Regions from separate parts of the Rhizobium sp. KNZ14-9A genome, predicted to be linked through region 1. Evidence: riboswitches for the same ligand, from Rfam matches in the RefSeq annotation. Region 1 holds a riboswitch; each other region holds the start of a gene.

Evidence for each region. Region 1 has a riboswitch for cobalamin ahead of nrdH (glutaredoxin-like protein NrdH). Riboswitches for the same ligand answer to the same signal wherever they lie in the genome.
Region 2: it holds a riboswitch for cobalamin, as region 1 does, so the genes downstream of both, cobU (bifunctional adenosylcobinamide kinase/adenosylcobinamide-phosphate guanylyltransferase) here and nrdH (glutaredoxin-like protein NrdH) in region 1, are expected to answer to the same signal.
Region 3: it holds a riboswitch for cobalamin, as region 1 does, so the genes downstream of both, ACR9ZQ_RS11270 (ABC transporter substrate-binding protein) here and nrdH (glutaredoxin-like protein NrdH) in region 1, are expected to answer to the same signal.
Region 4: it holds a riboswitch for cobalamin, as region 1 does, so the genes downstream of both, bluB (5,6-dimethylbenzimidazole synthase) here and nrdH (glutaredoxin-like protein NrdH) in region 1, are expected to answer to the same signal.

Annotation. Positions count from the first base shown of each region.
Region 1 covers NZ_JBPGXB010000002.1:4,315,864-4,322,983, reverse strand. The annotation lists gene ACR9ZQ_RS28145 (adenylate/guanylate cyclase domain-containing protein) at 1-496, opposite strand, end outside; gene nrdF (class 1b ribonucleoside-diphosphate reductase subunit beta) at 590-1,564, opposite strand; gene nrdE (class 1b ribonucleoside-diphosphate reductase subunit alpha) at 1,581-3,785, opposite strand; gene nrdI (class Ib ribonucleoside-diphosphate reductase assembly flavoprotein NrdI) at 3,764-4,177, opposite strand; gene nrdH (glutaredoxin-like protein NrdH) at 4,191-4,412, opposite strand; cobalamin riboswitch at 4,680-4,907, opposite strand; gene metE (5-methyltetrahydropteroyltriglutamate--homocysteine S-methyltransferase) at 5,084-7,120, opposite strand, start outside.
Region 2 covers NZ_JBPGXB010000002.1:880,418-887,537, reverse strand. The annotation lists partial or broken gene cobN (cobaltochelatase subunit CobN) at 1-878, opposite strand, end outside; gene cobW (cobalamin biosynthesis protein CobW) at 888-1,934, opposite strand; gene cobU (bifunctional adenosylcobinamide kinase/adenosylcobinamide-phosphate guanylyltransferase) at 1,939-2,463, opposite strand; cobalamin riboswitch at 2,816-3,209, opposite strand; gene ACR9ZQ_RS10495 (chloride channel protein) at 3,417-5,207, shown strand; gene ACR9ZQ_RS10490 (adenylate/guanylate cyclase domain-containing protein) at 5,283-6,350, opposite strand; gene ACR9ZQ_RS10485 (DUF1330 domain-containing protein) at 6,587-6,886, opposite strand; gene ACR9ZQ_RS10480 (MarR family winged helix-turn-helix transcriptional regulator) at 6,991-7,120, shown strand, end outside.
Region 3 covers NZ_JBPGXB010000002.1:1,026,981-1,034,100, forward strand. The annotation lists gene ACR9ZQ_RS11255 (class I SAM-dependent methyltransferase) at 1-444, opposite strand, end outside; gene ACR9ZQ_RS11260 (ABC transporter ATP-binding protein) at 448-1,212, opposite strand; gene ACR9ZQ_RS11265 (FecCD family ABC transporter permease) at 1,209-2,234, opposite strand; gene ACR9ZQ_RS11270 (ABC transporter substrate-binding protein) at 2,246-3,277, opposite strand; cobalamin riboswitch at 3,455-3,763, opposite strand; gene ACR9ZQ_RS11275 (hypothetical protein) at 3,819-5,051, opposite strand; gene ACR9ZQ_RS11280 (NAD(P)-dependent alcohol dehydrogenase) at 5,420-6,478, shown strand; gene ACR9ZQ_RS11285 (LysR family transcriptional regulator) at 6,466-7,120, opposite strand, start outside.
Region 4 covers NZ_JBPGXB010000002.1:1,707,829-1,714,948, reverse strand. The annotation lists gene ACR9ZQ_RS15005 (MFS transporter) at 1-1,351, shown strand, start outside; gene bluB (5,6-dimethylbenzimidazole synthase) at 1,369-2,070, opposite strand; cobalamin riboswitch at 2,113-2,302, opposite strand; gene ACR9ZQ_RS14995 (MFS transporter) at 2,445-3,881, shown strand; gene ACR9ZQ_RS14990 (3-deoxy-7-phosphoheptulonate synthase) at 4,122-5,189, shown strand; gene ACR9ZQ_RS14985 (TolB family protein) at 5,247-6,080, opposite strand; gene ACR9ZQ_RS14980 (NAD+ synthase) at 6,105-7,120, opposite strand, start outside.

The DNA.
Region 1 (7,120 bases):
CTGGCCTATTGGTGGAGAACGTAACGACGTGGCGCTTGTCGAACGTATGATCGATCGGCCAGGCGATATATTCGGAATAGCCGTCGTCGCGCAGTTCCTGGTAGAAGGGATAGTCGTCGCCCTCCCATAAATCCTCAAGGTTCTTCCGCACCTCGTTGGCGCCTTTGTGGATCTCGTTGACCGGGCTATTGAGGAATTGCGGCGTGGTTTCCACCCCGTAAGCAAAGGTGTCGATCTTTGCCTCTTCCATGCCTTCCACCCACAGGATGCGAGCGCCGATCCATTGCGGATGGTTCGTGCGGAAATGCAAGCTCGACCGGTTCACCGGCACGCCGGCTGCCAGCAGCCGCTTGCACATCTCCACCAGGATATTGTCGATGAAACGCTCGTTGCGGGTCTCGTTGATCAGCCAATCGAGAATTCGGCGCCTGCGGATTGGCCAGACGCCTTCGGCAGCTTCACTTGCCGGATCAGTCGCTTCGAAAGAGGGCCTCATAAAAAACTCCCGCTACGCCACATTCAACGAATACACCGCGCTGAATGTGGGCGATAGCGGACCGAATGATAAGAGGCTTCGTAAAGATAAACCTCAGAAATCCCAGTCTTCGTCCTCGGTCGCCACCGCCTTGCCGATGACATAGGAGGAGCCGGAGCCCGAGAAGAAGTCATGGTTCTCATCGGCATTCGGCGAAAGCGCAGACAGGATCGCCGGATTGACCTTGCAGGCGTCAGCCGGGAACAGCGCCTCATAGCCGAGGTTCATCAGCGCCTTGTTGGCGTTGTAATGCAGGAACTTCTTGACGTCCTCGGTCAGCCCGACGCCGTCATAGAGCGCTTCGGTATATTTCGCTTCGTTGTCGTAGAGCTCGAGCAGCAGGTCGAAGGCAAAATCCTTGATCTCCTGGCGGCGCTCTTCGGAGAGCTTTTCAAGTCCGCGCTGGAACTTGTAGCCGATATAATAGCCGTGCACGGCCTCGTCACGGATGATGAGGCGGATCATGTCGGCCGTGTTGGTGAGCTTGGCGCGGCTCGACCAGTACATCGGCAGATAGAAGCCGGAATAGAAGAGGAAGCTTTCGAGGAAGACGCTCGCAACCTTCTTCTTCAGCGGATCGCCGGAAGCATAATGCTCCATGATCAGCGCCGACTTCTTCTGCAGGAACTCGTTTTCTTCCGACCAGCGATAGGCATCGTCGACATCGGGCGTCAGGCAGAGCGTCGAGAAGATCGAGGAATAGGAGCGCGCATGCACGGCTTCCATGAAGGAGATGTTGGAGAGCACCGCTTCCTCATGCGGCGTTGCCGCATCGGCCATCAGCTTGACGGAGCCGACACCGTTCTGGATCGTGTCGAGCAGCGTCAGCCCGGTGAAGACGCGGATCGTCAGCTGCTGCTCGGCCGGCGTCAGTGTCCCCCAGGAGGGAATGTCGTTCGACAGCGGCACCTTTTCCGGCAGCCAGAAATTGCCGGTCAGACGGTTCCAGACTTCGAGATCCTTGTCGTCCTCGATACGGTTCCAGTTGATGGCGCGCACGCGGCTGACCGGTTTGAATTGCATGTTCATCATCATCTCCGGTCGTTTAAAGCGTGCAGGATACGCAGCCCTGCACCTCGGTGCCGGACAGCGCCATCTGGCGAAGGCGGATGTAGTAGATCGTCTTGATGCCCTTCTTCCAGGCATAGATCTGGGCTCGGTTGATATCGCGCGTCGTTGCCGTGTCGCGGAAGAACAGCGTCAGCGACAGGCCCTGGTCGACATGCTGAGTGGCCGCCGCATAGGTGTCGATGATCTTATCGAGCCCGATCTCGTAGGCATCCTGATAGTAGTCGAGATTGTCGTTGGTCATGAACGGCGCCGGATAGTAGACGCGGCCGATCTTGCCTTCCTTGCGGATCTCGATCTTCGAGACGATCGGATGGATCGAGGAGGTCGAGTGATTGATGTAGGAGATCGAGCCCGTCGGCGGCACCGCCTGCAGGTTCTGGTTATAGAGGCCCGAAGCCATCACGGCCTTCTTCAGCTCCAGCCAGTCTTCCTGCGTCGGGATATGAATACCGGCATCGTCGAAGAGCGCCTGAACCTTCTCGGTCGCCGGCTTCCATTCCTGCTCGGTATATTTGTCGAAATAGTCGCCCGAGGCATATTTCGAATTCTCGAAGCCCTTGAAGCTTGCGCCACGTTCGACCGCCAGACGGTTGGAGGCGCGCAGCGCGTGATAGGTTACCGTGTAGAAATAGATATTGGTGAAATCGACGCCCTCTTCCGAACCGTAATGGATGCGCTCGCGGGCGAGGTATCCATGCAGGTTCATCTGGCCGAGGCCGATTGCATGGCTGTCGTCATTGCCCTTCTCGATCGATGGAACCGAGGAGATGTGACTCATGTCGGAAACGGCCGTCAGCGCGCGGATCGAGGTCTCGATCGTCTTGCCGAAATCGGCCGAATCCATCGCCATGGCGATATTCAGCGAGCCGAGATTGCACGAGATATCCTTGCCCATCACCTTGTAGGAAAGGTCGTCGTTGAAGGTGCTCGCTTCGCTGACCTGCAGGATTTCGGAGCAGAGATTGCTCATGCTGATGCGGCCGGCGATCGGGTTTGCCCGGTTCACCGTGTCTTCGAACATGATGTAGGGATAACCGCTCTCGAACTGAATTTCGGCAATTACCTGGAAGAATTCGCGCGCCTTGATCTTCTTCTTTGTGATACGGGCATCCGCCACCATCTCGCGGTACTTCTCCGTCACCGATATCTCGGTGAAGGGCACACCATAGACCCGCTCCACGTCATAGGGCGAGAAGAGGTACATATCCTCATTGTTCTTGGCGAGTTCGAAAGTGATGTCGGGCACGACGACGCCGAGCGACAGCGTCTTGATGCGGATCTTCTCGTCAGCATTTTCGCGCTTGGTATCAAGGAAGCGCATGATGTCAGGGTGATGGGCGTTGAGATAAACGGCACCTGCACCCTGCCGAGCACCGAGCTGATTGGCGTAGGAGAACGAGTCTTCGAGCAGCTTCATGACGGGGATGATGCCGGAAGACTGGTTTTCGATCTGCTTGATTGGCGCACCAGCCTCGCGGATGTTCGTCAGCGATAGCGCCACACCACCGCCGCGCTTGGAAAGCTGCAGCGCCGAATTGATGGAGCGGCCGATCGATTCCATATTGTCTTCGACACGCAGCAGAAAGCACGAGACGAGCTCGCCGCGCTGCTTCTTGCCGGCATTGAGGAAAGTCGGCGTTGCCGGCTGGAAACGGCCGGTAATGATCTCCTCGACCAGATCGCGGGCGAGCTGTTCATTGCCTCGGGCAAGAGCCAGCGCCACCATGCAGATACGGTCTTCGTAGCGCTCCAGATAGCGCTTTCCGTCGAAGGTCTTCAGCGTGTAGCTGGTGTAATATTTGAAGGCGCCGAGGAAAGTCGGGAAACGGAACTTCTTGGCATAGGCCTCGTCGAACAGGTCGCGGACGAAATTGAAGGAATACTGGTCGAGCACTTCCTGCTCGTAATAGCCTTCGGTCACCAGATAATCGAGCTTCTCCCTGAGGTTATGGAAGAACACCGTGTTCTGGTTCACATGCTGCAGGAAATACTGCTTGGCCGCCATGCGATCCTTGTCGAGCTGTATCTTGCCCTGCTCGTCATAGAGGTTCAGCATTGCGTTCAGCGCGTGATAATCCAGCACTTCCACGGCCTTCAAAGACCGCTCGCCAGCGGGCTGAGCTGAACTATGAAGCGGTTTTGCGCCCGCATCCCGCGTCAAATTTGTTCCCGTGTCCAAAATCGTCCCATCCCGTCTTTGACATTGGCGACATCCTCGGCAGTCCCCAAAAGCTCGAACCTGTAGAGATACGGCACCTGGCACTTCTGTGAGATCACGTCGCCGGCAAGCCCGTAGGTCTCGCCGAAATTGCTGTTGCCCGCAGCAATGACGCCGCGGATGTTGGTGCGGTTTTCCGCCTCGTTGAGGAAACGGATCACCTGCTTGGGCACGGCTCCCTTTACGATCCCGGGGCCGCCGTCCCCGCAATAGGTGGGCGAGATCAGCACATAGGGTTCGCGAATGTGGATGTCTTCAGCGCCGAGAGGAATGCGCGCCGCGCGCAGTCCCAGCTTCTCGACGAAACGATGGGTATTCTCGGACCGGCTGGAATAATAGACGATCAGGCCCACCGCTCTTCTCCGATCAGGAGAGCGCGCTGATCATATCAGGGCGGAAGCCCGCCCAGTGCTGCTCGCCGGCAACGACGACCGGAACCTGCATGTAGCCCATGCCGCGCACACGATCGAGGGCGTCGGCATCTTCCGAGATATCGATGATCTGATAGTCTACGCCCAGACGGTCGAGGGCGCGGTAGGTCGCTGTGCACTGAACGCAGGCAGGCTTGCTGTAAACGGTAACGCTCATCATGTTCCTCGTGATGTCAATGGATTCCGGACGCAGAACTAGGATCGGGCGCCTTGCGGCGTCCGGGGCAACGCTTGAGAATGATCTGACAAAGTTGGCGCTTTACACGCCAGGCATTATTCCTCGCAGGATCTGCGCGGGCGGCGGTTTCGATGCTCTCGACATGACTTCAACCCCGAAGTGTTCATGCGGACGTTCAGGGGCAGCGCAACAGGTGCGGATTTGATCCGCCTGACATGCACGCAACCTTCCGGACACCCCGCCCGTGGACGTTTCTCGTTCAAGGCAGGTCTCCTGGCTCGCGGGTCGAAGCACCCTGCCCGCAGCCTTCCCAAAGCATCATGCCTCAGTGACCTGAAATCGGACAGTTGCTCGCCGCTTACAGTTGCGGGGGCAGCTCCGGCTTTGTTTTGCCATCATGGCAAAGCGCACCGTATTCCCGTCTTAGCCTGCGATCCCTAGCGAATCGAAGGAACCTTGAACACTAGATATAGTACTCGAATCGGAGTTGGCGTCAACGGATGGTTTGTGCGTCGCGTTACGGCATGTTTGAAATTGCTACATTCCTGTGAAAAACGTGGTTAACGAATGCTTAAAGAAAGCAGGCTGTGGAGAGGGCCCCAATGAAGAGAGCCGGCCTATAGCCGGCTCTCTGATTTTCGAGTTCAGGTTCAGGCCCGAATCGTCGATGCGGCATGTCGTAATATTCGGGCGGCAGCGACCATGTTGACGAGCGCCGGGCGAACCTCTTCCCACTTGCGCGTCTTCAATCCGCAATCCGGATTGATCCAGAGCTGCCCGTCCGTCAGACGCTCGCGCGCCAGCGTCAGAAGCTCCGTCATCTCCTCGACATCGGGAACGCGTGGCGAATGGATGTCATAGACGCCGGGGCCGATCTCGTTCGGATATTTGTAGCTACGGAAGGCCTCCAGCAGTTCCATCTTCGAACGTGACGTCTCGATGGAGATCACATCGGCATCCATCGCCGCGATGGCATCGATGATCTGGTTGAACTCCGAATAGCACATATGCGTATGGATCTGCGTTTCGTCCGCCACGCCGGAGGCGCATAGGCGGAAACTCTCGACGGCCCAGTCGAGATAGGTCTTCCAGTCAGCCTTGCGCAGCGGCAGGCCCTCGCGCAGCGCCGCCTCGTCGATCTGGATCATTGCCGCACCGGCCCTTTCGAGATCGAGCACCTCGTCGCGGATCGCCAGCGCGATCTGCCGGCTGACGTCGGCGCGAGAGAGATCGTCGCGCACGAAGGACCAGTTGAGGATCGTCACCGGCCCCGTCAGCATGCCCTTCACGGGCTTCTCCGTCAGCGACTGCGCATAGCGCCACCACTCGACTGTCATCGGCTTCGGCCGGGAGACGTCGCCGAAGATAACAGGCGGTCGGACGTAACGGGAGCCATAGCTCTGCACCCAGGCATGTTGAGTGAAGGCGAAGCCGGAAAGCTGCTCACCGAAATACTGCACCATGTCGTTGCGCTCGAATTCGCCGTGGACAAGCACGTCGAGGCCGATTTCCTCCTGCCAGCGGATCGCCGCTTCGGTCTCCTTTTTCAGAAAGGCATCATAATCCGCCTCGCTGATCGTGCCCTTGGTGAAAGCGGAGCGGGACTTTCGAACATCTGATGTCTGCGGGAAGGAGCCGATCGTCGTCGTCGGGAACAGCGGCAAGCGAAGCTTACGCTCCTGCAGTCCGGTCCGCTCGGCAAAATCGCTGCTGCGTGTCTTCATCGCCTCGTCGATCGCGGCAACCCGCTGTCTGACCTTCAGATCATGTACGCGCGTAGATACGGCGCGCGATGCAACGGCCTGCGAGGCTGCCGCAATCACCTGGGAGGCCTTGCCGGCATCACCGAGCGCTGCGAGCTCATCAAGCTTCTGGGCAGCGAAGGCGAGCCATGATTTCATCTCACCATCCAGCCCGCTCTCCAGTTCCAGATCGATCGGCGCGTGCAGCAGCGAGCAGGACGGCGCGATCTGTAGCCGGTCCGCACCAAAGTGCTGGACAAGCGGCTCGATCCTCTCCCGGATCGCCGCAAGGTCTGCCTTCCAGATATTGCGCCCGTCGATGACGCCAAGCGAAAATGTCAGATCGCTGGGTGCCTTGAAAAGGGCATCGATCTGCTGTGGAGCGCGAACGAGATCGACATGCAGGCCGGCAACCGGGAGCGAGAGCGCCGTCGGCAGATTGTCGCCGATCGCGCCGAAATAGGTGGCGACCATGATCTTCAGGTCGGGCACCAATTCATGCAGCGCACGATAGGTATGCTGCAGTGCTGCCTGCTCTTCCTGTGAAAGATCGAGCACGAAGCAAGGTTCGTCGATCTGCACCCAGTCGACACCGGCTGCACGAAGTTCTGCCAGTACTTTTGTATAAACAGGCAACAAGCGTGCAAGCAGGTCAATCGGCGCAAAACCTTCTTCGCTTCCCTTGGCGAGTTTCAGGAAGGTAACCGGACCGAGGATGACCGGCCGGGTGTGGATGCCAAGTGTCTTGGCCTCGACGAAGGCATCAAGTGGCTTGTTCGCCGTCAGGGCAAAGGTCTGATCGGGGCCGAGTTCCGGCACCATGTAGTGGTAGTTCGTGTCGAACCATTTCGTCATTTCCAGCGCCGGCGCGCCATGCCCGTGATGGTGCTGATGGCCGCAATCGACATGCGCCTCTTCGCCGGTGGAGCCGCGCGCCATCGCGAA
Region 2 (7,120 bases), 3.4 Mb from region 1:
GCGTCGTTAGCCTCCAGCACCGTCGGCTCGCGATCGGCGCCGGGTGCGGAGACGGCAAAGCCTGTCGTGTTGATGACGACCTCGGGCTTCAGTTCGGCGAAGATGGATTCGAGGATGCCCTTGGAGACGGGATCCTTGAGGCTGTAGGCGAAGACCGGCAACGGGCGCAGGCCTTGCTGCTGGAGGGCTTCGATCAAGGCTTCAACGGGCTTGGTTTCGCCGCTCTGCACGAGGGCGCGGTAGAAGGCGATGGCGACAGTAGCTGGCGTTCCCTGCCGGACTCGAACTTCGGCTTTGGCAAGCCGCCGCCACTCCTCAACCCCGACAAGCCCTCGCCCCGGCCACCAGATCCCCGCCTTCATCAGCGGCGCGGCTGGCGCCGGCTTCTCTGCCCCCGAGAGCATCGCCGAAGCGTAGGCAAGAAAGCCTTGCGCATTGGCGTCGCCGCCCTCGATCAGATACGCCCACAGCGCATTCAGATCATCGAGCGACACATTGGAAAACGGCGTCAGCCCCGCATCCGGCCGCGCATCGCCTGGCAGCACCGCAATCAGCGCCCCGTTACGATCGGCAACCGCATGCAGCGCCTCCAGCGCATAGTGAAAGTAGCTCGCCCCACCCAGCGCCCGCACGATGATCAGCTTCGCATGTCGCGCCGTGCGCTGGACGTAGGTATCGACCGACATCGGATGCTTCAGGCTCATCAGGCTCGCAAGCCTGAGCGTATGCCCGCTCGCCCCGCCGGAATGAGCCGCAGCGATCGCCGCAAGCTCGGTGTCGGCCGCCGAGAGGAACAGGACATCGCCCGGCGACTGGCCGAGGTCGATGGCCTCGTCCCCGTCGCTGATCGTTCCCTGTTGAGCCAGAAGCAGGTGCATCGAAACCCCTTAGACCAGTGCCACGATCGCCTTGCGCACCGCGTCCTGATCCATCTCGTGCAGGCCGATGACGACGAGGCGCGTGCTGCGTGCTTCGCCCGGGGTCCAGGCGCGGTCGAAATACTGGTCGATGCGGGCACCCACGGCCTGCAGCTGCAGGCGCATCGGCTTGCCGGAGACATCGATGAAGCCCTTGAGGCGCAGCACGTCATGCTCGGCGATAATGCCCTTCAGCTTCTCGACGAAACCTGATGTATCGGCGATAGCGCCAAGCTCGACGACGAAACTGTCGAATTCGTCGTGATCGTGCGGCGTGCCGTCCTCATGCTCCAGCTCGTGATGGGACTTGCGGTTGACGATATCGTCTTCCGTGCCGATGCCGAGGCCGAGCAGCACGCTTGCCGGCACGTCGCCATTCCTGGCCTCGATCATCACAGGCTTGCGGGCGATGCGCGAGGCGACTTCGCTCTTCACACGGCCAAGGCCGTCAGCGTCGATCAGGTCGGTCTTGTTGAGCACGATCAGATCAGCGCAGGTCAGCTGATCCTCGAAGAGCTCCTCGATCGGGCTTTCATGATCGAGCGATTCATCCTCGACGCGGCGTGCATCGACAGCATCATGGTCATCGGCAAAACGACCTGCGGCAACAGCGGCGCTGTCGACCACGGTGATCACGCCGTCAACGGTGACTTCGCTTCTGATGTCCGGCCAGTTGAAGGCGGCGACCAGCGGCTGTGGCAAGGCAAGGCCCGAGGTCTCGATGATGATATGGTCCGGTCGCTGCTCGCGCTCAAGAAGCTTGGTCATGGTCGGAATGAAATCGTCGGCGACCGTGCAGCAGATGCAGCCATTGGTGAGCTCGATAATATCGTCCTCGGTGCAATTCTCCGCCCCGCAGCCCTTCAGCACATCGCCATCGACGCCGAGATCGCCGAACTCGTTGATGATGAGCGCAATCTTCTTGCCGCCGGCATTTGTGAGCAGGTTGCGGATCATTGTCGTCTTGCCCGCACCTAGGAAGCCGGTGATGACGGTTGCGGGAATTTTCTGCTGCATGGATTTAACCCTTCATTTTCAGCGGCAGACCTGCCGCGATAAAATACACGTCGTCGGCCGAAGCCGCGATCATCTGGTGCAGCCGGCCGGCATGGTCGCGAAACTCCCGCGCCATGCGGTTCTCAGGCACGATGCCGAGGCCGACTTCATTGGAAACGATGACGAGCCGCGCCTTTGCCTGCGGTAGAAAGGCGGCAAGGGCGGCGGACTGGGCGGCGATATCGCGCCCCTCCATCATCAGGTTGGTGAGCCACAGCGTCAGGCAATCAACGAGAACAGCCCTGCCCTCGCCGTCGATTGCCGCAAGGCGCTCGGTAAGGTCGAGCGGTTCCTCATGCGTGGTCCAGGAGGGGCCGCGGTCGGCCTTGTGCTGGTCGATACGCGCCTGCATTTCGTCATCCCAGGCGCGGCCTGTGGCGATGTAGTGGCGGTCGAGGCCGCTTGTGGTGACGAGGTTTTCGGCGAAGCGGGATTTGCCGGAGCGGGCGCCGCCGAGGATGAAGGTGGCGTTGAGAAGGCTCTTGGTCATGCCACGGCCGCCCTTGGAGCGAAGGCGCGGCTCCACCCACCTCCCTCATCCCTGTGCTTGTCACAGGGATCCAGCGTGCCCAAGTCCTTGGGCACAAGAGAACTCACTCAACGACGGCGTAGATTCATTCACTGCGCGGACGCGCCGTGGCTGGATTCCTGTGACAAGCACAGGAATGAGGGAGGAGAGGAAAGTCACGCCGGGTAACGTCCACCAACAGGCACCAGACGCATCCCATCAGGGGATACCGAACCGACACCTTTCACACGCACCACCAGAGGCAGCGCTGAATCAAATCCTTCAGCCAAGACAACCTCCGTGCTGGCAGCGGGCAAACGGCCCAGTATGGGCATTATGCCCGGCACGGATGGCAGGTCTCCTGGCTCGCAGTTATCGGCCGCGACAGGGGCGACCTGATACGGTCGCCCCTGGTCGTGCCAGCGGATCTGCCTCGCCTTCCCGGCTGCGTCTCGTGAAAAGGCGGACAATTCGTAGAGATAGAGGCGTCCTGCCCCGGCTGATCACGATGCATTCCAGTGGCTTTTCCGGCACTTATCCCGCCTTGCCCGCCTGCAGAATGCGAGGCTGTCAGCACAACGGTTAAAATACCGGACGGAAGACCCTGACTGCTCTACAGTCGCGGGGTCGGCTGTGATGAAGGCGCCCGGCTTGGGTCCGCCCCGTCACATTCCCTTTTCATCCGGAAGGCGTAAGGCCGATCCGGAACCATCCATTATGTCAATTCATGGTTAGGCTTCCGCCCCGGGCATGTCAATCGGTGCACCGGGTGCACACAGAGATCATCTCGACTTACACTACCGATATTATCGTCTTTAATCAAAGGTTTACGTCACAAAAACTTTACGGCTCAGTCGGTATTTTGCCGCAATTGCCGCTCATGCGGATGCCGGCTCCGCCCTTGACCCCCACTCCTGCCGCCTAGTTTCCCCATGATGCTCTCCCGAATGGATATTCGCCGCCTCGGCCCTCTCGGCACCGTCTTTGATCCGGGACGCCTGCGCGCGCTCATCCGACACAGCGAAATGGGAATGGTCTTTGCCGGCGCGCTCGTCGGTATCGCCTCGGGGCTTGCGGTCACCGCCATGAGCTATGTCTCGGAAGAGATGCACAGGCTGATCTTCGGCATAGACGGCACGACGAGGCTCAGTGCCTCGCAAATCGACAGCAAGTTCCTGCTGATGACGGCCCCGGTTGCCGGCGGCATGCTGCTCGGCCTGTTGATCTTCATTCTCGCCAGATGGCGCAAGAAACCGATGGTCGACCCGATTGAGGCCAATGCCCTGCATGGCGGCCGCCTGTCGCTGACGGACAGCATTCTCGTCGCCATCCAGAATCTCGTTTCCAACGGCTTCGGCGCATCCGTCGGTCTGGAGGCCGGCTATACGCAGCTTGCAGCCGGCATAGCCTCGAAATTCGGCCTGAAGCTGCAGCTGCGCCGCTCCGACATGCGTGTCCTCGTCGGCTGCGGTGCAGCCGGCGCCATCGCCGCCGCCTTCAATGCACCGCTGACGGGCGCCTTCTATGCCTTCGAGCTGATCATCGGCACCTACACCATCGTCTCGCTGACGCCTGTCGTCGTCGCCGCCCTCGTCGCTACACTGGTCGCCCGCCTGCTCTCCGGCAGCGATTTCATCATCGATGTCGGCAGCTTCGGCGCTGTCCAGCCCGCCGATTACGTGCCGGCGATCGCCCTTGGCGCCTTCTGCGCCGGCATCGGCATCCTCATCATGCAGGGCGTCTCCTTCGTCGAGGAGCTGGCGCGCAAAAGCGCCATCGCGCTACCTTTCCGCCCGGCGCTCGGCGGCCTCGTCGTCGGCCTGCTGGCGCTGGTCTCGCCGCAGGTGCTGGCCGCCGGCCACGGCGCGCTGCATCTCAACCTCTCCCATGAGATCACCATTCCCGCGCTGATCGGCCTCTTCCTTCTGAAATCGGTGGCATCGGCCATTTCGATCGGCTCCGGCTTCAGGGGCGGCCTGTTCTTCGCCTCGCTCTTCATGGGTGCCCTGCTCGGCAAGCTCTTTGCCTATTCCGCCCCCTATTTCGCCGATGCGACACTGACGCCCGTGATCTATGCCGTGGTCGGCATGAGCTCGCTCGCCGTCGCCGTCATCGGCGGGCCGCTGACCATGACCTTCCTGGCGCTGGAGATCACCGGCGACTTTCCGATCACCGTTCTGGTACTCGCCGCCGTCATTACCTCCTCGCTCGTGGTGCGCACCACCTTCGGCTACTCCTTCGCCACATGGCGCTTTCACCTGCGCGGCGAGAGCATCCGCAGCGCCCATGATGTCGGCTGGATCCGCAACCTGACCGTAGACAAGCTGATGCGCTCAGACGTGAAGACCGCAAAACTTGGAATAACGATGGACGAATTCAAGGAGGTCTTCCCCATCGGCTCGACGCAACGCGTCATCCTCGTCGATGACGGCGACAAATATGCCGGTCTCGTGCTCGTGCCGGAAATCTACGCCAACCCCACCAGCGCGCAGGACGAAGCCCAGCAGCTGACCGATTTCATCCGCTACAAAAACGATTTCCTGCAGCCGCAGATGAACGCCAAACAGGCAGCCGCGATCTTCGACAAGACCGAAAGCGAAGCGCTCGCCGTCGTCAACAACCTCATCGAGCGCAAGGTGATCGGCCAGCTCAGCGAAAGCCACACGCTGCGCCGCTACAGCGAAGAACTCGACCGCCGCCGTCGTGAGGTCTCAGGCGAGATCTGAGGCATTTGCCGCTGAAGTCAGAAACACGCCGGCATTAGAGCTACGCATCAAACTTTCTGAAAATCGATTCCGATTTCAGGCCACTGCCGTAGTCGGTACCGCGAGCTTGAACACGTCCGCCCTCCTCGAAACGCCTCGCAATTCGAACGATCCCAGATGTTCGCAGGCGACGCCGCAGCCGGCCGCGAAGCTTTCCGACATCAGAAGAGGCTGGCCGAGTTCGCCGCAGAGTTTCTCGAGCCGCGAGGCCTCGTTGACGGCCCTGCCGATCACAGTGAAATCAAGCCTGCCGCGGGCGCCGACATTTCCGTAGAACACCTCGCCAAGATGCAGGACGACGTCGACACCGATATCAGGACCGCCCTCGCGCGCCCGCTGACGATTGAGCGCCTCGTTTGCCTCCAGAACATTTCGGGCCGAGGCGAGCGCAGCCATGCAGGCCGTCTCGGGATCCTCGCCGTCTTCGCCGCCTGTCGGAAAGATCGCCAATACGCTGTCGCCCATGAACTTGAGGATCTCGCCGGAATTTTCCTCGACATGCCGGCCGATCAGCTCGAAATGCTCGTTCAGAAACCCGGCGATCTCACCGGGTTGATAGACCTCGGTCAACGCCGTGAAGTTTCTGAGGTCTGCAAGCAGGATCGCGGCATTGATGGCGCCCCCCGTTCCCCTCTGGACCTCGCCCGCAAGGATGCGCGCACTCGTCTTGGCGCCTGTATAGACAGCAAGGATATCCGAGGCGGTTCTCGATGCCGCGATGCGGTAGCAGGCAAGCCCCAGTGCCGGGAAAAGCTTTGCGATGATCGTCAGCTGATCATTGGAAAATCCGCCCAGCCTGTCGCTTGTCAAGGACAGGCTGACCCCGCGCAACGCGGCCTCCTTCGGGAACTCCAGCAGGCTGACCAGATGATCCGTGCCGCCGCCAAGCGCGAATTCCGCAAGCTGCGGATAGTCGTCGACACCCTCCCCCTTGGCAATGATCCAGCGCCCCGACGTTTCGCCTCGGCCCAGCAGATAATAAATCGGCGTCTTCTCGAAGCTCAGCTGCGCCGCGCTGCCATATTCGGCTCTCTCGATGGTGGTCGCGCCGCCGCGCACGAAATTGGCCGAGATGCCGGCATACATGGGATGAATGGATGGCATCGCGATACTGCCCCGCCAGATGGGAAAGCCATCGGCGATCAACCGGTCGCACAAACCGGTAATGAGCTCACCGATATGCTCGCTCCTGATTCCCTCATCTATAAGCCATTGAATATGATCGTTAATTTCGGAACCTCCACATGGGTCGGCGCAATTCTATGATCGGAAATAGCGCGAATGGGCGGCAATGCCGAACCGGGCTGCGACCTCAGGCAATGGCTGCGAGGCCAATGTTTCTAACCATCCATCCCGGCAACGATGGCGGCCGGGCAGGCGAAGAGAGAACGATACCTGGCAACACCTTCATTCGCCTGCCTCGCCTCCTCATACCATTCCCGGGCAATGGAGGCGGTGCGGAATTCGATGATCAGAAGCCTGTTCATCTGCCGGTTTCCCTGGACAGGCTGGACCTTGCCTCCCGGAGACCGGACGCGGCCTCCATGGAACGTCATATCCGCCGATATGCATGCAAGATATTCATCGATCGCCTGATCTTTGATATCGGGATGGATTTCGAGAATGAAATAGGCGCTCATGGATCGCTGCCTCTAACAAGGGCCGAACAGCCATGCGAGAGTATCGACATGACGATGACGATTCCTTAGAATATCGAAACAATTAGTTCGGAGATCTAAACGTTTTGCCGAAAAAGTCAACTGACCGCCTCGCGCGCTACATTCCGACGGTCCAGCTGTTTTCGGCCCGGCTCGGGCTGTTCCACCAAAAGGTGGCCGAGCAGGTGGGCTTGACCAGCACCGAATTCAAGTGCT
Region 3 (7,120 bases), 3.3 Mb from region 1:
CAGAAGGCCGCCGGGTTTGAGGATGCGGAACCACTCGGCAAAACTTTCTTCCGGCCGCGTCAGCGTCCAGACGAGGTGGCGGCAGATGATCGCGTCGTAATGCGCATCCGGCTCCAGGGTGTTTTCGGCGTCCGCCAAGATGAAGCGCAGGCGCTCCTTGCCGGCGTGTTTGGCGCGGGCAACCTTCAGCATCGCTTCGGAGAAATCGAGCGCGGTAACGTCATGGCCGAGATCGTGGATCAGGCGCGTCACTTCGCCGGTGCCGCAGGCAAGTTCCAGCACGCGTTTGGGCTCAGGGCCGAGGGTATCGCGGATCGGTTTCTGCCAGGCATCTGCCTCCGGGCCGGGGGCGATCTTGTGGCCGAAGGCGAGATCGAAGGTTTCCGAGCGTTTCGACCAGTAGTCGCGGATCTCTTCCTTCAGATCGAAATTTACGCCATCCATCTCTCAGCCCATCCGATACTGGATATGTGTGCGGCCATGCACGGCCGATCTTTCGATATGGGCGCGCACGCCGAAGACGCGGGCGATCAAGGCTTCGGTCAGCACCTCCTCGGGCGTGCCTGCGGCCACGACCTCGCCCTTCTGCAGCACGGCCAGGTGATCGCAGAACATCGCCGCCAGATTGAGATCGTGGAGCGCGATGATGGAGGTGAGGCCGAGTCTGGCGACCAGCGCCAGGATATCGAGTTGATGCTGGATATCGAGATGGTTGGTCGGTTCGTCGAGCAGGAGTTCGCTCGGCGTTTGCGCCAGGGCTCTGGCGATATGCACGCGCTGGCGTTCGCCGCCTGACAGCGTCTGCCAGAGCTGGCCGGCGCGCGCGGTCATGTCGACGCGGGCGAGTGCTTCCGCAACGGCGGCATCGTCATCGGGTCCCCAGGAGGCGATGAGGCCGCGATGCGGGGTGCGGCCGAGGCGGACGATATCGCGCACGGTGAGCTGCGTGTCGGTCGTCGACTGCTGCTCGACCAAGGCGATGCGGCGGGCAAGGGCAGCGCGCGAGAGGCCGGAGACATCGTCGTCGCCGAGGCGGATGACGCCGCTTTTGACCTGCCGCAGCCGGCAGATCAGGCGTAGCAGGCTCGATTTGCCGGAACCGTTCGGCCCGAGCAGGCCGAGCACCTTGCCCTTTTCGACTGATATGCTGATGCCGTTGACGATGACGGTATTGCCGGCGGCATAGGTGACCTTGTCGACTGATATGCTCATGCGCTTCTCCGCACGCGATAGAGGATGATGGCAAAGGCCGGTGCGCCGAAGAGCGCGGTGACGACGCCGATCGGCAAGATCTGTTGGGGAATGATGATGCGCGAGACGATGTCGGCGCCGACCATGAAGATCGCTCCGCCAAGCGCAGTCGCCGGCAGCAGGCGGCCATGCGCGGGGCCGACGAGGAAGCGGGCGGCATGGGGAATGACGAGACCGACGAAGCCGATGGAACCGACCATGCTGACCACGCCTGCCGTCATCGCCGCCGTCACGCCGAGCAGGGTGAACTGCACGCGGCGCACGGCGATGCCGAGGGAGGCTGCGGCATCCGTGCCGAAGGCAAAGGCATCGAGGGCGCGCACATGGGCAAGACAGACGATCAAGCCTGTCAGCGCGACCGGCACGGAGAGATAGACATCCGGCCAGCGCACACCACTGAGCGACCCCACGAGCCAGAAGAGTACGCCGCGCGCCTGTTCGGCATTGGCCGAGGTTGTGACGATATAGGACGTCAGCGCATTGAAGAGCTGCGAGCCCGCCACGCCGCAGAGAATGATGCGCTCGCTGGTGCCACCCGCGCCCGCCGCCAGAATGCCGACCAGAAGAAAGGCGACGACGGCGCCGATGAAGGCGCCGCCGGAAATGCCGAGCACGCCATAGCCGAGGCCTAGGATCATGACGCAGACGGCGCCGGTGGAGGCGCCGGCGGAAATGCCGAGCACATAGGGTTCGGCGAGCGGATTGCGCAGCAGGGCCTGCAGCACCGTGCCGCAAAGCGCCAGCGACGCGCCGGCACCGGCCGCCACCAGCGCGCGGCTGAGGCGGTAATCCCAGACGATGCCCTGGTGGATGCGGCTGAGTTCGAATGCCGTGCCGAACAGGCGGTTGGAGACCGCCTTTGCCGTGGTGGCGAGCGGGATCGATATCTCGCCGATCGAGACGGCGAGACTGATCATGATACCGAGCAGGATGAAGGCGGCGATGGTGAGCGTGGCAAGCACCCACCATCGTCTCTGTGGCAAGGCAGCCTGGCTCACTGCGCCAGACCGGAGGCGGCGATGCCCTTTGCCAGGATTTCGATGCCGTTGATCGTGCGGATCGTCGGGTTCATCGACTGCGCGTCCATCATGATGAAGCGCTTGTTTTTGACGGCATCGAGCTCCCTTGTGACCGGATCGTTTTCCAGGAAATCCACCTTCACCTTGGGATCGTCGGCGGCATAGCGGCGGCGGTCCATAGTGGCGATGACGATGACGGCGGGATTGGCCTGCGCAATCGTTTCCCAGCCGACGAGGGGCCATTCCTCTTCAGTCGTCACGACGTTCTTTGCGCCGAGCGTCTTCAGGATATAGGCCGGCGCGCTGTTCTTGCCGGCGATGAAGGCATCGCCTTTCACCTCCTTGCTGGAGAACCAGAAGACGACGGGCAGGTTCTTGGCTGCAGCGCCTGAAACGGAGGCAACGGCCGCGGCCTCGCGCTTCTTCAGGTCGGCGATCAGTTTATCGCCCCGGTCCTTCACGTTGAAGATTTCGGAGAGTTCGGCGATTTCCTGATAGATCAGGTCCATCGTGAACAGCTCCTTGCGCACGCCGTCTCCGCCATCGGTGTTGATCTTGGCGACGCAATCGGCCGGCGCGATATAGGTGTTGATGCCGAGGTCTTTGAATTGCTCGCGCTTGCCGACGGAGCCTTGGATGCCGACATGCCATTCGAATTCGGCAGCCACCAGATCGGGCTCGGCACCGACGACGGATTCGAAGCTCGGATCGTTATCGGCCAGCCGTCTGATCTTGCTGTTGGCCTCGGCATATTGCGGCAGGACCGGGCCGACCCAGACGGCCGTGCCGGCGATCTTGTCGGCAAGGCCGAGCGAGAAGAGCACTTCGGTCATGCCCTGGCCGATCGAAACGATCTTGGCCGGGGCCTTGTCGAAAGTGACATTCTGGCCGCAATTGCTGAGGGTCAGGGGATATTGGGTGGCGGCGAAGGCGGGTGCTGCAAGGCCGGCCAGGCAAAGGCTGGCGAGCCCGAGCGCAAGGGAAAAGCCTGGAATAATCTGGCGCATTGGAAACTCTCGATCGGAAGGAAAAGGGCTAGCAGACGCCGGCACGCGCAGATGCGTGAGCCAAGCGTGGAGGAGGGCTAGCGGCGGGTGGTCCAATCGGGACGGATCGCGTACGGCAAGCGGCAGGAAATAAGGTCAATCATATCTGCTCCTTGTCCAGGCATCCCCGCCTGGCTGATTGGATTGCGATTGACGGCAGGTCTCCTGGCTCGCGGATGTCAGCCGGTCATCTGCCTTCCCGCGCTCGCGCGCAGTGGCATGGCCCTGAGGCCGGCGGAGATGATCGCAAGCGATCACTCCCGATATGACCAGCTCGCCGGTGATTTCCTGGAATGAACGACGAGGCATTCATTCCGGATATAACCGGCAATCCGCTTACAGTTGCGGGGGCAGCCACGGTCTTGGTCCCTATTGGGTCGTCCGCACCGTGTTCCCTATTAATCCCCTTGGAGTCTTCCTCGGGGAACCGTCACCCCGATCTATGACGCCGCCATGGGCTACGTCAAGCGTGGGGAATGCGAAGTATGGTCGGCCAACAGGCTCAGTGACTGGTGCCCGAGCCGCCGGCGGCGACCAGCGTGAAAGGCTGGCCCTCGACGGGGATCGTGCGCGTTTCCTTCAGTGTTTCGCTACTGACAAGGCGGATCAGGCTGTGGCGAGGATCGGTGATGGCGATATCATCGCCGGCCACGGCCAGCCGAGGACGCGGATCGCGCCAATGGCCGTCCTTGCTGTAGGGCTCTGTGACGGTTTCCGATCTGACGATCTCGCCCTTTACCGTATCGAGCAGATGCAGCCTGCCATCTTCTGTGAGGATATAGGCATTCTGGAACTTTGCCGGATCGAGTACAAAATCGACGCGCCGCGTCGGAAGGTCGATGATGCGGTAAGGCGCGTCCGTATTGTCAGGATCGATCAGCACCAGCTTGTCCTCCCCGTAATTGCCGAGGAAGAACTGCATGGAGCGGCCGCCGAGCAGCGTCGAGACCTTGCCCCGCGGCAGCGACACGCCATAGGCGAGCATCTCGACCGTGGGGCCTTCCGCGCCGCCCGGACGCGCAACGAGCACGCCTTCCTCACAACCGAAGGCGACGAGACGAGCAGAGGTCGCCTCGCCATGCAGGCCGGAGCAGGGCGCGACATCGCCGATCTGCCGACCATCACGATCGAGCACCCGCAGGCCAAGGCGCGGCGGCAGTTCGCCCTCCTTGACCGGCGCCTGCATGTTCGGCACCGAAACCAGCAGGTGATTACCCATCGGCACCGCGACGCCGTGATGGGCGGCGATGGTATCGACAGCCTTCGGCTCCGGCTTTTCCTGCAGCAAGCTGCTTTCTTTCAAGAGATCAAAGCGGTCGGTGCGATCGTAGAAGATCGCCACGTCATCGCCATGCGTCACCACATGACCGGGCTTCTCGCCCTTTATCGTCGTGCCGATCAGCTTTGGCGGCGCCACCTCGAGATCGCGATGCTCCCCATGATCGGAAAGGGCAATGCCGGTATCGATGGCATGAACGACATTCTCTTCGCCCTGGACGGCAAAGACCGTGCGCCCGGTGTCGCTCAGCGACAAGGCGGCATAACCTTCGAGATCGAAGCGACCGATCTGTCTACCGCTTGCAAGGTCGATGGCGTGGACGACCGGCAGGCTGTGATCAGCCACGAAAAGCCGCCAGCTTTCCTGCTGTTCCTCCTCGGCGCGGGAAGCCGATGGCAAGGCGGCGGATGTGAGCGCGGTGGCGACTGCGAAGATAGCGAAAAGGCGCCGGGACATGAAACCTCCTTTAATGTAATAACATTACATTCCCGTTGTTATAAAGTTACGTTTGCCCTGTCCAGCCCTGGCTGTCGGATTTTTGAGAAACCAGAGCGCCGTGCGTCCATTCGGACGCACGGCGCTCTAACTCTTTGAATCTACGCATCGGGCTGGCCTCGTTTGATGTTTGGCCGGCTTTTTCATCGGATGGCGGTGCGCAAGCGCTGATCCCACCGCCATATGCGCATTGATAATCGATTGCTGAGCCCGGCTCACAAGCCTATCCCGCCTGCCTCGTCTAATTCGGATAGTCCGTGGACGCTATATCCCTTCGGTGCAGCTTCTGCTGCCCGTCAGCTTTCAACAGCATTGCGAGGGATAAGCCATTGAGAACATCAGGATTTGCCGCAACCGATGCGAACACGCCGTTGCAACCTTTCTCCTTCGATCGCCGGGAATTGCGTCCCGAGGACGTGGCGATCGATATTCTCTATTGCGGTGTCTGCCATACGGACCTGCACATGTCGCGCAACGACTGGGGATTTTCGGTCTATCCCGTGGTACCCGGCCACGAGATCGTCGGGCGTGTTTCTGCCATTGGCAGCAGCGTGTCGCGCTTCAAGGTCGGCGACAATGTTGCCGTCGGCACGATCGTCGACAGCTGCATGGAGTGCCCCAACTGCCGCCGCAACGAAGAGCAGATGTGCTACAAGGGCGTCACCGTCACCTATAACGGCCAGGACCGGGTGACCGGCGAGACGACCTATGGCGGTTATTCCGATCATATCGTCGTGCGCGAGGAATTCGTGCTCAGCGTTCCCGATGGGCTGGATCTGTCGCGCGTCGGGCCGCTGCTCTGCGCCGGCATCACCACCTATTCGCCGCTGCGCACCTGGAATGTCGGCCCCGGCAGCCGGGTGGGCGTGATCGGGCTTGGCGGGCTCGGGCATCTGGCCGTGAAATTCGCCTCTGCGCTCGGCGCTGAAGTGACGGTGCTGACGCGCTCGGAAGGCAAGGTCGATACGGCCCATGCGCTCGGCGCCGACAAGGTGCTGCTGTCGACCGATGCCGAGCAGATGGCGGCTGCCGCCTTCGCCTTCGATCTTATCATCGATACAGTGCCTTACGAGCACGATCTCACCCCATATCTCAACACGCTTGATACCGACGGGACACTGGTCATCGCCGGCTCGCTGGTCGATACGCCCAAATTCAGCAACCTGCCGCTGATCATGGGGCGCCGGCGCATTGCCGGCACGCCGAGCGGCGGTATCAAGGAGACGCAGGAGATGCTGGATTTCTGCGGCCGCAAGAACATCCTGCCGGAATGCGAGATGATCGCCATGGGGGACATCGCCAAAGCCTTCGAGCGGCTGGAGCGCGGTGACGTGCGCTACCGTTTCGTCATCGACATGGCGACGATGCCTGTGGCTCAGGCAGCTTGATATCCTGACCGCTTCGGGATGGCGCGCAGCGCCTCGATGAACACCGAAAGGGCCGGCGGCATCTGTCGCCGGCTCGGATAATAGAGGGAGTAGCCGCTGAAGGGCTTGCAGTAATCCTCCAGCACGCGGATCAGCCGGCCGCTGGCGACATGCTGCTCGGTGAAATCCTCGAAGGCATAGACGAGGCCGGAACCTGAAAGCGCAGCCTCGATCATCATGTCGGAATCATTGACCATGAAGCTGCCCGACACCTTCACCTCGATGTCGCGGCCATCCTCCTCGAATTCCCAGGCGTAGGCGCCGCCGAACGAAGCCATGTAATAGGTGACGCAATCATGATCGGCGAGATCGTGGGGCGTCTTCGGCTGCGGGTAGCGGGCGAAATAATCGGGAGAGCCGACGACGGCGGCGCGGATATCCGGGCCGATGCGCAGGCCGATCATATCCTTGTCGATGCGCTCGCCGAAGCGGATGCCGGCATCGAAACGCGAGGCGACGATATCCTCGAAACGGTCGCCGACGATCAACTCGACCTTGATTTCGGGATAGGTGCGGTGGAATTCCGGCAGGATGGGCATGACGAGCGCGGTGGCGGCATGTTTGCCTGCGGTGATGCGTACTGTGCCGGAGGGTTTTTCCCGG
Region 4 (7,120 bases), 2.6 Mb from region 1:
GGTGCTGATGGCAGCAGGCACATTAGCCGATCGCTACGGCCGCAAGCGCGTCTTCCTGATCGGCATTGCCGCCTTTGGCCTCACCTCGCTGATTGCCGGCCTTGCTCAGGATGTTTCGCTGCTAATCGTTGCTCGCTTTCTGCAGGGCATGAGCGGCGGCGTGATGCTGATCTGCCAGGTGGCCGTCCTCTCCCATCAATTCCCGGAGGGCAGAGCCCGCAGCATGGCCTTCGGCTGGTGGGGCATCATCTTCGGCATCGGCCTCGGCTTTGGCCCGATCATAGGCGTTGCGATCGTAGCAGCCGCCGGCTGGCAATGGGTCTTCCTCATCCATGCCGTGCTGGCTGCCGTGACGGTGGCCCTTGCCGTAACGGGTGTTGAGGAATTGCGTGACCCCGCTGCAGGACGGCTCGATATCGCCGGCATCGCCACCCTTTCGCTGGCGGTCTTCTGCCTCGCTTTCTTCATCACCCAGGGTCCGGCTCTCGGCTTTGCCAGCCCTACCGCGCTTGCCATTATCGGACTTTCCGCGGCAAGCCTCGTCGCCTTCATCTTCGCCGAGAGGCTGAACCCGCGACCGATGTTCGATGCCTCGGTCTTCGGCATCCGCGCCTTCTCGGGCGCCATCATCGGCTCGGCTGCCATGAATATCAGCTTCTGGCCCTTCATGATCTATCTGCCGATCTGGTATGAAGCCGGTCTCGGTTATGGCAGTGTGGCCGCGGGTCTGGCGCTGCTTGCCTATACGCTGCCGACGCTCGTCGTACCGCCGCTCGCCGAACGGCTCATGCTGCGCTATCGGCCGGGCATCATCATTCCCGGCGGCCTTTTCACCATCGGGCTCGGCTTCCTGCTGATGAAATCAGGCAGTGCCGCCGCCGCGCCAAGCTGGCTGACGATGCTGCCTGGCGCGCTGCTTGCCGGCATCGGGCTTGGCTTCACCAACACTCCGGTCACCAATACGACGACAGGCGCTGTCTCCAGCGATCGCGCCGGCATGGCTTCCGGCATCGACATGAGCGCCCGGATGATCTCGCTCGCCATCAACATCGCCGTCATGGGCTTCATCCTGTTCAGCGGCGTGCTCTCCCACCTCAAGAGCACCTTGCCAACCTCGACGGATGCCGGCGACCTGCGCCTGCTCGCCGAACGGATCTCCGCCGGCAACATTGCCTCCCTGCCAGACATTCCGGCCGGGACGGTGCATGATGCGCTGGTCGCAGGCTTCGGTGGCGTCATGCTCTATGGCGCGATTGGTGTCTGGCTTCTCGCCGCCGCAAGCTTCCTCGTCTTCGCCCATTGGAAGACGCCGGCCTGCGCCGAGGATTGCGGCACCCAGCCGGCAGAATGATGCACACCCGCGCCGGCTCAGACCGGCGCGGCCTCGCTTTCCACCTGCCCCCAGCCGTCATGGAAAACCAGCTCTTCCAGCGCCATCCGCTGCCGCCAGCCTTTGACCGCCAGTTCCGGCTTATCATAGAGCCGGTCGACGAAGCCGGCGCAGAGCCAGGCGACCATCTCGATGTGATCGGGAATGCCGAGGATCTCCTTCAGGTCACCCTCGCGAAAAATGCTGACCCAGCCGATGCCCACCCCTTCGGCGCGAGCAGCAAGCCACAGGTTCTGGATGGCGCAGACGGTGGAATAGCTGTCCATACGCGGATTATGCGTGCGCCCCAGCACCACGCTGCCGCTGCGGGTTGGATCGCAGGTCACGCAGATGCCGAGCGGCGCCTGGACAATGCCTTCGAGCTTCAGCGAACGGTATTGCTCCTGCCGCTCGCCGTCGAACATGCGGGCCGCTTCTTCATTCGCCCTAAGGAAGGCATCGCGTACCCGCGCCCTTACCTCGACGCTCTTCACCAGAATGAAATTCCACGGCTGCATGAAGCCGACCGAGGGCGCGTGATGCGCGGCGGTCAAAAGACGCGTCACCAGATCATCCGGCAAGGGATCGGGCAGGAACTGGCTGCGCACGTCACGCCGCGTCATGATCGCGTGATAGACGGCCTCGCGTTCGGCCGCAGAAAAGCTGGATGCCGGGCAAACGGCATCATCAATGGGTCGCATCGTCAAATCCCCAACAACGCAACCGCCCGCCGTCCGCGCGGGTTGGGTCTATCTTGCCAGGCCGGTCTTCTGACTTGGCGTCATCCGCTTGACCGCTACCTTCCCGGCCTTGCGGCCAGTGGCATTCTATGCGGCAAGCGTCGGCCTTACAGCGTTGGGCACGTTCCGGTCTTGCGCCGGATTCCCGATTCTCCCGCTTGTGAAAGCGGGCACCTGACGGGTGATCTATGGCGCGGAAACGGCATGGCGGCAAGCTGCATGCGACATTCATTTCGTGGACAGGCTGAAAATGCTGGCCTAGAACGAGACCCGACGCCGCTGGCGCCGAATCCTCTCTCATTGCCTTCCGGTTGCCCGTGTCCCGTCTAACGCCGATGATCCTTGCGGTCGCCCTGTTCATGGAACAGATGGATTCGACCGTGATCGCCACCAGCCTGCCGGCGATTGCTGCCGATATAGGCACCTCGCCGATCGCGCTGAAACTTGCGGTAACGAGCTACCTCGTGGCGCTCGCAATCTTCATCCCGATCAGCGGCTGGATGTCGGACCGCTTCGGCGCACGCAACATCTTCCGCCTGGCGATCTTCGTTTTCATGGTTGGCTCGGTCGCCTGCGCATTCTCCAATTCCATCGCCGCCTTCGTTATCTCCCGCCTCATCCAGGGTGCCGGCGGCTCGATGATGACGCCGGTCGGGCGATTGCTCTTGGTGCGTGGCACGCCACGTCACCAACTGGTGAATGCCATGGCATGGCTGACCATTCCGGCGCTGATCGGCCCGATCATGGGCCCGCCGATCGGCGGCTTCCTGACGACATATCTCAGCTGGCACTGGATCTTCTGGATCAATGTGCCGATCGGCATTATCGGCATCGTCCTCGTCACCCGTTTCCTGCCGGCCGTCGAGCCGCGCAGCCCGAAGCCGATGGATTTTCCGGGCTTCTTCCTGTCGGGTATCGGCTTTGCCGGTTTCGTATTCGGCCTCTCCGTCATCAGCCTGCCCGCCGTTCCCGTCATCTACGGCTATGTCACTGTCGCCGTCGGCGTCCTCTCCGGCATCCTCTATTTCGTGCATGCCAGGCGCACGCCGCATCCGCTGCTCGACCCCAAGATGTTTCGTTACCCGATGTTCCGGGCGGCAATCCTCGGCGCCTCGAATTTCCGCATGGGCCTGGGCGCGCTGCCCTTCCTGATGCCGCTGATGCTGCAGCTCGGCTTCGGCCTGACGCCGCTGCAGTCAGGCTCGATCACCTTCATCAGCGCTCTTGGCTCCATGGGCTCGAAATTTGCGGCCAACCGCACCTATAACGCCTTCGGCTTCCGCAACGTCATCGCGCTGACGACCTTCCTCGCGGCAATCTTCCTCGGCGTGAATGGCTTCTTCACTGCCGAAACGCCGATGTATGTCATCATGGGCTGTCTTCTTGTCGGCGGCCTCCTCCGCTCCATGGCCTTTTCGGGCGTCAATGCCATGGTCTTCGGCGATGTGGACGAGGCCGACAGCAGCCAGGCGACTGCCATCAACGCGGTGGCGCAGCGCATCTCCATGGCCATGGGCGTTGCGGTAGCCGGCACGATCCTGGAAATCTCCTCGAGCTTCCACGGCGGCAAGCTTTTGGTCTCGGATTTTCATATCGCTTTCTTCATCGTAGCGGCGATATCAGCACTTGCCTGCATCACTTTCCTGCGCCTGCCCGCCAATGCCGGCGAGGAGCTGACGACACGCCGCCACAAGAACAGACATGCCGAGGCGGCAGAACCGGAAGAGGCCCAGGGACAGGCCCACGGACAGGCAATGGCGGAGAGCCGCTGAAAACTTCACGGATCTGTCGTTTTTCCTCACAGATTCTACGTGACAATTCCGATCGGCATGGCTACATAAGCCGCATGTCGATTTCGTCCGTTTACGCATCGCGATTTTATTCGTACCGCTGCTTCCAGCGGATGCGGGTCTGTGCGTAACCGAAACTAACGCGACGACAACCCGAACAGCCGCTAGTCAACCTGGCGGCTTTTTTGTTCCGCCACGGTATGACCAACAGGAGAGCATACCGTGACTGACACTATTGATGATCTGCGCATCGTCGAGATCACCCCGCTGACCAAACCTGCCGATATCATCTCGGAAATTCCGCGTGACGCCGCTGTTACCAAGACCGTGACCAGCACGCGCGACACGATCCACAATATCCTCACCGGTCAGGACGACCGCCAGCTGGTCATCATCGGCCCCTGTTCGATCCATGATCCGGCGGCTGCCCGCGAATATGCCGGCCGTCTCGTCGAGCAGCGACGACGTCTTTCCGGCGATCTCGAAATCGTCATGCGCGTCTATTTCGAAAAGCCCCGCACCACCGTCGGCTGGAAGGGCCTGATGAACGACCCGCATCTGGATGGCAGCTACCGGATCGAGGAAGGCCTGCGCCTCGCGCGCCGCCTGCTGCTCGACATCAACGCCATGGGCCTGCCGGCCGGCTGCGAATTCCTCGATACGATCACGCCGCAATATATCGCCGATCTCGTCAGCTACGGCGCCATCGGCGCGCGCACGACCGAAAGCCAGATCCATCGCCAGCTCGCCTCGGGTCTCTCCTGCCCGATCGGCTTCAAGAATGGCACAGATGGCAGCGCGCGCATCGCGCTCGACGCGATCATGGCGGCCTCCCAGCCGCACCATTTCCCGGCGGTCACCAAGGATGGACAGGCAGCGATTGCCTCCACGCGCGGCAACGAGGACTGCCACATCATCCTGCGTGGCGGCAAACGGCCGAACTATGAGGCAGCTGACGTGCAGGCTGTCATCGCCGAAGCCGTCAAGCTCGGCGTCGACCCGCGCATGCTGATCGATGCCAGCCACGCGAACAGCAACAAGGATCCGATGAACCAGCCGAAGGTCGTCCATGATGTCGCCGGCCAGATTCTTGCCGGCAACCACCACATCAAGGGCATGATGATCGAGAGCAACCTCGTCGCCGGCCGCCAGGATCTCGTCCCCGGAAAGCCGCTCGTCTACGGCCAGTCCATCACCGACGGCTGCATCGGCTGGGATACGTCGGTCGAGGTGCTCGAGGATCTCGCCAAGGCCGTCCGCGACCGCCGCAAGGCAGCCGTCGCAGCCTGAGTGGCCGCATCAGTCGCGGCGGGCAAACCCCGCCGCGTCATCCTTCAATGATGATGATCAGGCCTTCGCCGGAAAATACCGAACATAAGCGAATTCCTCGCCATCCGGTGACCAATTCGGCACGTTGATCGTGCCCTGCCCGCCGAAGAGCTCGAACAGCTCCGTCAGGTTGCCGCCGTCCATGTCCATCATCCTGAGCCTGACACTAAGATCACGCGGATGGTCGAAGACATCGGGGTCGTAGGAGAGAATCAGCACCTTGTCGTTGTTGGGTGACGGATGGGCGAACCAGTTGCCGTAATTGTCTGATGTCACCTGCTGGAGACCCGTACCATCGGGGTGGATGCGCCAGATCTGCATCAGCCCGGTGCGGCTGGAGTTGAAATAGATCCACTGCCCGTCGGCCGACCAGTCCGGCCCATCATTGCGGCCTTCTCCATGCGTCAGCCGCTTCTCCTCGCCGCCTTTGACCGAGATCGTGTAGATATCGAAGAGGTCGTTGCGGATGCCGCAATAGGCAAGTTCGCGTCCGTCGGGCGACCAGCCATGCCAGTAGGACGGCAGGTTCTTGGTGATCAGCCGCGGCTTGCCGCCCTCGATCGGCAGGATGTAGATCGCCGACTTGCCGAACTCGGTCTTGTCGGAAATGACGATTTCCTCGCCATCGGGCGAAATGCCGTGGTCATTGTTGCAGTGGACTGCAAAGCCGGTATCGACCTTCTCAACGAGATCGCTGCCGTCGAGCCGCAGGCGGTAGAGCAGCCCGTCGCCATTGATCAGCAGATAGGCGCCGTCGCCTGAGAAATTCGGCGCCTCCACCAGCGCCTCCGTCTGCCAGACGACGCGGCTTTCGCCTCTCCTGACGTTGTAGATTTCGACAGAGCTGCGCATCTCGTCCTCTCCCAGATGAGTTTTCTATCGATCCCGGAACCGGTTGGTGATCGGGTAGCGCCGGTCGCGGCCGAAATTCTTTTTCGTGATCTTCACGCCCGGCGCCGACTGACGGCGCTTGTATTCGGCGAGGTAGAGCAGATGCTCGATACGGTGGACCGTCTCGACATCATGGCCGCGCGCCACGATCTCCTCGACCCCCATTTCCCGCTCGACCAGGCATTCGAGTATGTCGTCGAGCACGGGATAGGGCGGCAGCGAATCCTGGTCCTTCTGGTCGGGACGAAGCTCGGCGGACGGTGCCTTGTCGATGATGTTTTGCGGAATGACCACGCCTGAAGGGCCGAGCGCGTCCGGCGGCACATTCTCATTGCGCCAGCGGGCCAGCGCATAGACCTGCATCTTGTAGAGATCCTTGATCGGGTTGAAGCCGCCGTTCATGTCCCCGTAGAGCGTCGCATAACCGACCGACATTTCCGACTTGTTGCCCGTGGTGACCACCATCGAGCCGAACTTGTTGGAGATCGCCATCAGGATCGTGCCGCGTGCACGGCTCTGCAGGTTCTCCTCGGTGATACCGCTGTTCGTGCCCTCGAAGAGGCTCGACAGCGCCGAGGAAAAGCCCGTCACGGGTCCCTCGATCGGCACGATATCGTAGCGGCAGCCGAGCGCCTTGGCGCAATCGGCCGCATCCTTCAACGAGTCTTCGGACGTATAGTGATAGGGCAGCATGACCGTGCGCACCCGTTCCTCGCCGAGCGCATCGACGGCGATTGCCGCGCAGATCGCCGAATTGATGCCGCCCGAGAGACCGAGCACGACATTCTTGAAGCCGTTCTTGTTCACATAGTCGCGGAAACCGAGCAGGCAGGCGCGGTAATCGGCCTCCTCGCTCTCGGGTATGCGCGCCATCGGCCCTTCCGAGCAACGCCAGCCGTTTTCTGTCCGCTTCCAGGTCGTCACCGCAAGGGCCGTTTCGAACTGGCTGAGCTGGAAGGCGAGCGACTTATCGGCATTGAAGGCAAAGCTTGCGCCGTCGA